2 regions of the Bacillus sp. FSL R5-0422 genome follow, and region 2 is predicted to be linked to the other one. Evidence: a T-box and tRNA genes for the amino acid it is inferred to sense, from the RefSeq annotation. Region 2 holds a T-box; the other holds one or more tRNA genes.
The links. The T-box of region 2 lies ahead of thrS (threonine--tRNA ligase). A T-box ahead of a tRNA ligase gene usually reads a tRNA of that ligase, here a tRNA-Thr.
Positions count from the first base shown of each region.

Region 1: it has a tRNA-Thr gene. The T-box ahead of thrS (threonine--tRNA ligase) is inferred to sense a tRNA for this amino acid. The anticodon was not compared.

Region 1 covers NZ_CP152014.1:2,682,052-2,685,371, reverse strand. Annotated here, with positions in the region: rRNA gene MKX52_RS13800 (23S ribosomal RNA) at 1-888, shown strand, start outside; rRNA gene rrf (5S ribosomal RNA) at 950-1,065, shown strand; tRNA gene MKX52_RS13790 (tRNA-Val) at 1,556-1,631, shown strand; tRNA gene MKX52_RS13785 (tRNA-Thr) at 1,665-1,740, shown strand; tRNA gene MKX52_RS13780 (tRNA-Lys) at 1,778-1,853, shown strand; tRNA gene MKX52_RS13775 (tRNA-Leu) at 1,862-1,944, shown strand; tRNA gene MKX52_RS13770 (tRNA-Gly) at 1,975-2,046, shown strand; tRNA gene MKX52_RS13765 (tRNA-Leu) at 2,059-2,144, shown strand; tRNA gene MKX52_RS13760 (tRNA-Arg) at 2,155-2,231, shown strand; tRNA gene MKX52_RS13755 (tRNA-Pro) at 2,239-2,315, shown strand; tRNA gene MKX52_RS13750 (tRNA-Ala) at 2,324-2,396, shown strand; tRNA gene MKX52_RS13745 (tRNA-Met) at 2,421-2,494, shown strand; tRNA gene MKX52_RS13740 (tRNA-Ile) at 2,499-2,575, shown strand; tRNA gene MKX52_RS13735 (tRNA-Ser) at 2,583-2,675, shown strand; tRNA gene MKX52_RS13730 (tRNA-Met) at 2,705-2,781, shown strand; tRNA gene MKX52_RS13725 (tRNA-Asp) at 2,786-2,862, shown strand; tRNA gene MKX52_RS13720 (tRNA-Phe) at 2,881-2,953, shown strand; tRNA gene MKX52_RS13715 (tRNA-His) at 2,981-3,056, shown strand; tRNA gene MKX52_RS13710 (tRNA-Gly) at 3,066-3,139, shown strand; tRNA gene MKX52_RS13705 (tRNA-Ile) at 3,157-3,233, shown strand; tRNA gene MKX52_RS13700 (tRNA-Asn) at 3,240-3,314, shown strand; tRNA gene MKX52_RS13695 (tRNA-Ser) at 3,319-3,320, shown strand, end outside.
Region 2 covers NZ_CP152014.1:800,189-803,508, forward strand. Annotated here, with positions in the region: gene MKX52_RS03865 (DUF1835 domain-containing protein) at 1-1,016, shown strand, start outside; T-box leader at 1,091-1,313, shown strand; T-box leader at 1,351-1,575, shown strand; gene thrS (threonine--tRNA ligase) at 1,627-3,320, shown strand, end outside.

The DNA of each region.
Region 1 (3,320 bases), 1.8 Mb from region 2:
GAAATTATAGTACCTGTGAAGATGCAGGTTACCCGCGACAGGACGGAAAGACCCCGTGGAGCTTTACTGCAGCCTGATATTGAATGTTGGTACAGCTTGTACAGGATAGGTAGGAGCCTTGGAAACCGGAGCGCTAGCTTCGGTGGAGGCATCGGTGGGATACTACCCTGGCTGTATTGACCTTCTAACCCGCTGCCCTTATCGGGCAGGGAGACAGTGTCAGGTGGGCAGTTTGACTGGGGCGGTCGCCTCCTAAAATGTAACGGAGGCGCCCAAAGGTTCCCTCAGAATGGTTGGAAATCATTCGCAGAGTGTAAAGGCACAAGGGAGCTTGACTGCGAGACCTACAAGTCGAGCAGGGACGAAAGTCGGGCTTAGTGATCCGGTGGTTCCGCATGGAAGGGCCATCGCTCAACGGATAAAAGCTACCCCGGGGATAACAGGCTTATCTCCCCCAAGAGTCCACATCGACGGGGAGGTTTGGCACCTCGATGTCGGCTCATCGCATCCTGGGGCTGTAGTCGGTCCCAAGGGTTGGGCTGTTCGCCCATTAAAGCGGTACGCGAGCTGGGTTCAGAACGTCGTGAGACAGTTCGGTCCCTATCCGTCGCGGGCGCAGGAAATTTGAGAGGAGCTGTCCTTAGTACGAGAGGACCGGGATGGACGCACCGCTGGTGTACCAGTTGTTCTGCCAAGGGCATCGCTGGGTAGCTATGTGCGGACGGGATAAGTGCTGAAAGCATCTAAGCATGAAGCCCCCCTCAAGATGAGATTTCCCATTCCGCAAGGAAGTAAGATCCCTGAAAGATGATCAGGTTGATAGGTCTGAGGTGGAAGCGTGGTGACACGTGGAGCTGACAGATACTAATAGATCGAGGACTTAACCTATATTCTATTGTGAAGTTTGAACATTGTTATCTAGTTTTGAGAGAACATTCTCTCCATCAGGTTTGGTGGCGATAGCGAAGAGGTCACACCCGTTCCCATACCGAACACGGAAGTTAAGCTCTTCAGCGCCGATGGTAGTTGGGGGTCTCCCCCTGTGAGAGTAGGACGCCGCCAAGCTTGTATAAGGATCAGTTCCATTTGGAACTGGTCTTTTTGTGCTTCTTGAGAAAATATGCTGCTGATTGCACTTGTTTGATGAACGTTTCAACACTCCACTCTAGCGTATTTATAAGCAGATGAAACTCTTTAAAAATGAGATCGTGTATTCCAGTTAACTATGAAATAACCAGTAAAGAGTTAGATGAATAGATGATAGAAAAGCTCTGTATTGATATTAGTAGATAATTAATTCTAATTCAGACATAATGGGTATCTAATGTGAGATGCTAATATTTATGAAGGAATTGCCCATTTTTAAAGAGAATATAGAGTGGAGGCGTTTAAGTGATGAGCGTTAGATGACGCTGATTGATTAGAGGAAATAACGGTCATTTGTTAAAAGAAATACGGGATGAAAATTGAAATAAAATTTTTTTAATATAGCCTTTACAAATGATGAAAACCTGTATATAATAATCTTTGTCGGATCGAGAGATTCCTACATAATGGAGGATTAGCTCAGCTGGGAGAGCATCTGCCTTACAAGCAGAGGGTCGGCGGTTCGAGCCCGTCATCCTCCACCATATTTATTCTTACATAATGTTAGGATAGATAAAGCCGGTGTAGCTCAACTGGTAGAGCAACTGACTTGTAATCAGTAGGTTGGGGGTTCAAGTCCTCTTGCCGGCACCAGTTTCATATGGTAAGATAGACAAGTCGCTTTTAAAGCGAGCCATTAGCTCAGTTGGTAGAGCATCTGACTTTTAATCAGAGGGTCGAAGGTTCGAGTCCTTCATGGCTCACCATGTTTCATGCGGGTGTGGCGGAATTGGCAGACGCGCTAGACTTAGGATCTAGTGTCTTTATGACGTGGGGGTTCAAGTCCCTTCACCCGCATTGCCAAATAAAATAAAGAAATCCTGTAATGCGGAAGTAGTTCAGTGGTAGAACACCACCTTGCCAAGGTGGGGGTCGCGGGTTCGAATCCCGTCTTCCGCTTATACCATCCACGCCGGGGTGGTGGAATTGGCAGACACACAGGACTTAAAATCCTGCGGTAGGTGACTACCGTGCCGGTTCAAGTCCGGCCCTCGGCATTATAAATAAGCGCCCGTAGCTCAATTGGATAGAGCGTTTGACTACGGATCAAAAGGTTAGGGGTTCGACTCCTCTCGGGCGCGCCATTAAGATCGGGAAGTAGCTCAGCTTGGTAGAGCACTTGGTTTGGGACCAAGGGGTCGCAGGTTCGAATCCTGTCTTCCCGACCATCTTTTATGGGGCCTTAGCTCAGCTGGGAGAGCGCCTGCCTTGCACGCAGGAGGTCAGCGGTTCGATCCCGCTAGGCTCCACTTTTAAAAGATTATTTTGATCATGGCGGTGTAGCTCAGCTGGCTAGAGCGTACGGTTCATACCCGTGAGGTCGGGGGTTCGATCCCCTCCGCCGCTATAAAGGACCTTTAGCTCAGTTGGTTAGAGCAGACGGCTCATAACCGTCCGGTCGTAGGTTCGAGTCCTACAAGGTCCACCATCTATACGGAGGAATACCCAAGTCCGGCTGAAGGGATCGGTCTTGAAAACCGACAGGGGTGTCAAAGCCCGCGGGGGTTCGAATCCCTCTTCCTCCGCCATATTTTTTAAAAACTTAAATTGATATCATCGCGGGGTGGAGCAGTTCGGTAGCTCGTCGGGCTCATAACCCGAAGGTCGCAGGTTCAAATCCTGCCCCCGCAACCAAAATGGTCCGGTAGTTCAGTTGGTTAGAATGCCTGCCTGTCACGCAGGAGGTCGCGGGTTCGAGTCCCGTCCGGACCGCCATTTTTAAAAAGAATACATGGCTCGGTAGCTCAGTTGGTAGAGCAACGGACTGAAAATCCGTGTGTCGGCGGTTCGATTCCGTCCCGAGCCACTTTTATAAAAAAATATTGATAGTATGGCGGTTGTGGCGAAGTGGTTAACGCACCAGATTGTGGCTCTGGCACTCGTGGGTTCGATTCCCATCAATCGCCCCATACATATTTGCGGGTGTAGTTTAGTGGTAAAACCTCAGCCTTCCAAGCTGATGTCGTGGGTTCGATTCCCATCACCCGCTCCATTTGTATATCCAATCATGGGCCTGTAGCTCAGCTGGTTAGAGCGCACGCCTGATAAGCGTGAGGTCGGTGGTTCGAGTCCACTCAGGCCCACCATGATATTCCGCAGTAGCTCAGTGGTAGAGCTATCGGCTGTTAACCGATCGGTCGTAGGTTCGAGTCCTACCTGCGGAGCCATAATGG
Region 2 (3,320 bases):
TTCGTCATGTGATGTCAAATGAATATGGCTATTTTGATGACATGGTTAACGATCAGCAGAGAATGCTTCAGCAAATAAAAGAAATAAAAGCTGGCAGTCGTATTCTCATCTGGACAGGCAGTAATGCACATGAGCAAATTGGCTTACGATATGCCGTCTATTTATTAAAAGAGAAAAGCATAGAATTGTCTGTAATCAATACAACGACTGCATTTGATCAGCTGTTCAATACTAATACAAGAAGAATGGATATTCGACATTCCGGGGAAATCACATCAGAAAAATTGAAGGTTTTGTACAGAAGTAAAGAGCATATTCACACAGTGTCAACAGAAGAAAGAGAAATATTACAAAACGAATGGCTTTCATTTGCTAAAGAAAATCATACGCTGCGGATATGGAAAAAAGGACAAGCGATCAGCGTACCAGAAGATGAATTTGATGCTTATTTAGTGAAAATGGCTAAGCGGCTTCATCAGTCCGCGCCAGAAGACGAGTACATCGTCACGCCACGCTTAATAGGAGAAGTGATTGGTCATTTAGAACAGTATATCGGTGATGATTTTATTGAGTATCGACTGAAGACATTAATTGATCAAGGCATTTTTGACATGATAGGAAGACGCACTTCCATGCGTTATTACTCAATTAAACTGACAGGCTTCGGTCAGCGCTTCAAAAAATGGGTGTGCTGTCGAGAATTTGAGAAGCATCCTTTTGTGAAAATTGAAGGAGATTACGGTGGTGAACCTTTTCATTGTGGGCATTGTCAATGTCATTTAGAAAGAGATGATGTACCAGTAAGCGATACCCTTTTCTCGAAGATCTGGAATTGGAATATACGGTATGGCCGCTGGTTTGACGAAGAGACAGATGAATTGCTGCCAAATGGCGCAGACATGGAAAAGAAATTCAATCAAGAAGGAGAGCGTATCACTGAAGAAGTGAAACGAGCCTTATCTCCTGCGTTTCAAATTGAATACAGCCCAAGTGAATACGCGCAATATTACATTTAAAGAATGAATTGCAATTACTCTGCAAAAAATAAAGCTTTACATGATCCATCACCTTCATGTAAGATATGGAGAAATTAAAAGCGAAGAAAAGGACATGAGTCATTTTTACTGGTTATCAGAGAGGGAAGTTACGCTGAAATCTTCCTAGCGCAGAAAAATGTCTTACCACCTTTGAGCTGTATTGGGGAAATCATAGTATCCAATATCGTCTACGCCACGTTACGGCACCAGAGCCATAAAGCGAATACGCGTTATGGGAATTTGGGTGGAACCACGGATCACACATTCGTCCCTTTATGAGGGATGGGTGTGTTTTTTTGTACACTCAACTATGATCATTGCTTTGAAAAGGACATGAGCAGCTTTTATCGGTTACCAGAGAGGGAAGTCACGCTGAAATCTTCCTAACGCAGAAAAGTTGTCTTACCACCTTTGAGCTGTATTGGGGAAAATTGAAGTATCCAATACCGTCAATGCCACGTTACGGCACCAGAGCCATAAAGCGAGTATGCATTATGGGAATTTGGGTGGAACCACGGATTACACATTCGTCCCTTTACACGGGATGGGTGTGTTTTTTTATTTTAAAAAAAAGAAAGGTGTGTCAGTCATGAGAGAAAAAATGGTGAAGATTCAATTTCCAGATGGAAAGATAAAGGAGTTCTCTGCAGGTACGACTGTCGCAGATGTTGCCTCCTATATTAGCCCAAGCTTAAGGAAGAAAGCAGTGGCAGGAAAGATCAATGAACAAATGGTCGATGTCAGTCATCAGCTGGAAAGCGATACTCGGCTGTCTATTGTCACACTCGATTCAAAAGAAGGGCTTGAAGTACTGCGCCATACATCTGCACACGTATTAGCCCAAGCTGTGAAAAGGTTATATAGCAATGTCACACTTGGAATCGGGCCTGTTATTGAAAATGGATTTTACTATGACATGAAGCTGAATCAAACATTAAGTGTAGAGGATTTGGCTGCTATTGAAAAAGAAATGGAAAACATCATCAACGAGAATCATCATATCCAAAGAAAGGAGATTTCCTACAAAGAAGCTGAATCGATGTTTGAGCATGATCCATATAAGCTGGATATTTTAAAACGTCTCCCATCGGAAGAAGCCATCACAGTGTATCAGCAAGGTGAATTTATCGATTTATGCCGCGGGCCTCATCTACCTTCTACTGGATTCGTAAAGTCATTTAAGCTAACACGTGTTGCAGGGGCTTATTGGCGGGGTGATAGTCAGAAAGATGTATTGCAGCGAGTGTATGGTGTCGCGTTTCAACATCCAAAACAACTAGCCGAGTATCTTCATTTCATGGAAGAAGCAAGCAAACGTGATCACCGAAAATTAGGGAAACAATTATCTCTGTTCATGTTTTCAGAAGAAGCGCCAGGTATGCCGTTTTATTTACCAAAAGGTCAGATTGTGAGAAATGAATTAATGGCCTTTTCAAGAGAAGTTCGAAGTAAAGCACAATATGAAGAAGTGAGCACACCGTTTATGATGAACCAAGAGCTATGGGAAAAGTCAGGTCACTGGGATCATTATCATGAAAATATGTATTTCTCAGAAGTTGATCATACAAGCTTTGCTTTAAAACCGATGAACTGTCCAGGACATATGCTCATGTTTAAAAACAGCTTATATTCATACAGAGACCTTCCGATCAGAATGGCTGAGTTTGGTCAGGTGCATCGTCATGAATTTAGCGGCGCATTAAATGGATTGTTCAGGGTCAGAACATTTTGCCAAGATGATGCCCATATTTTTTTGAGAGAAGATCAAATTGAAGTTGAAATCAAACAGATTTTCCAATTAGTTGATCATATGTATCGGACATTTGGGTTTGAGTACTCTGTGGAACTATCCACTCGTCCAGAAAAGGCGTTAGGGGATGATGCCATTTGGGATATTTCTGAGTCAGCACTAAAGAATGTGCTTGATCGGCTAAAGGTCGATTATCAGGTAAATGAAGGAGATGGGGCATTTTATGGCCCGAAGATCGATTTTCATATTAAAGATGCTTTGCAGCGTAGCCATCAGTGCGCCACAATCCAGCTAGATTTTCAAATGCCTGAGAAATTTGATTTAACATATATCAATGAAAAGAATGAAAAGGTACGGCCAGTTGTGATTCACAGTGCCATTTTTGGTTCTCTTGATCGTTTCCTTGGCATTCTCATTGAGCATTTCGCTGGCGTCTTCCCGTTATGGCTGGCACCAGTGCAAGTACAAATCATTCCTGTCTCAAAGATTCACCTTGATCATTGCCTCGAGGTGCAGCAGCAATTAAGAAAGAT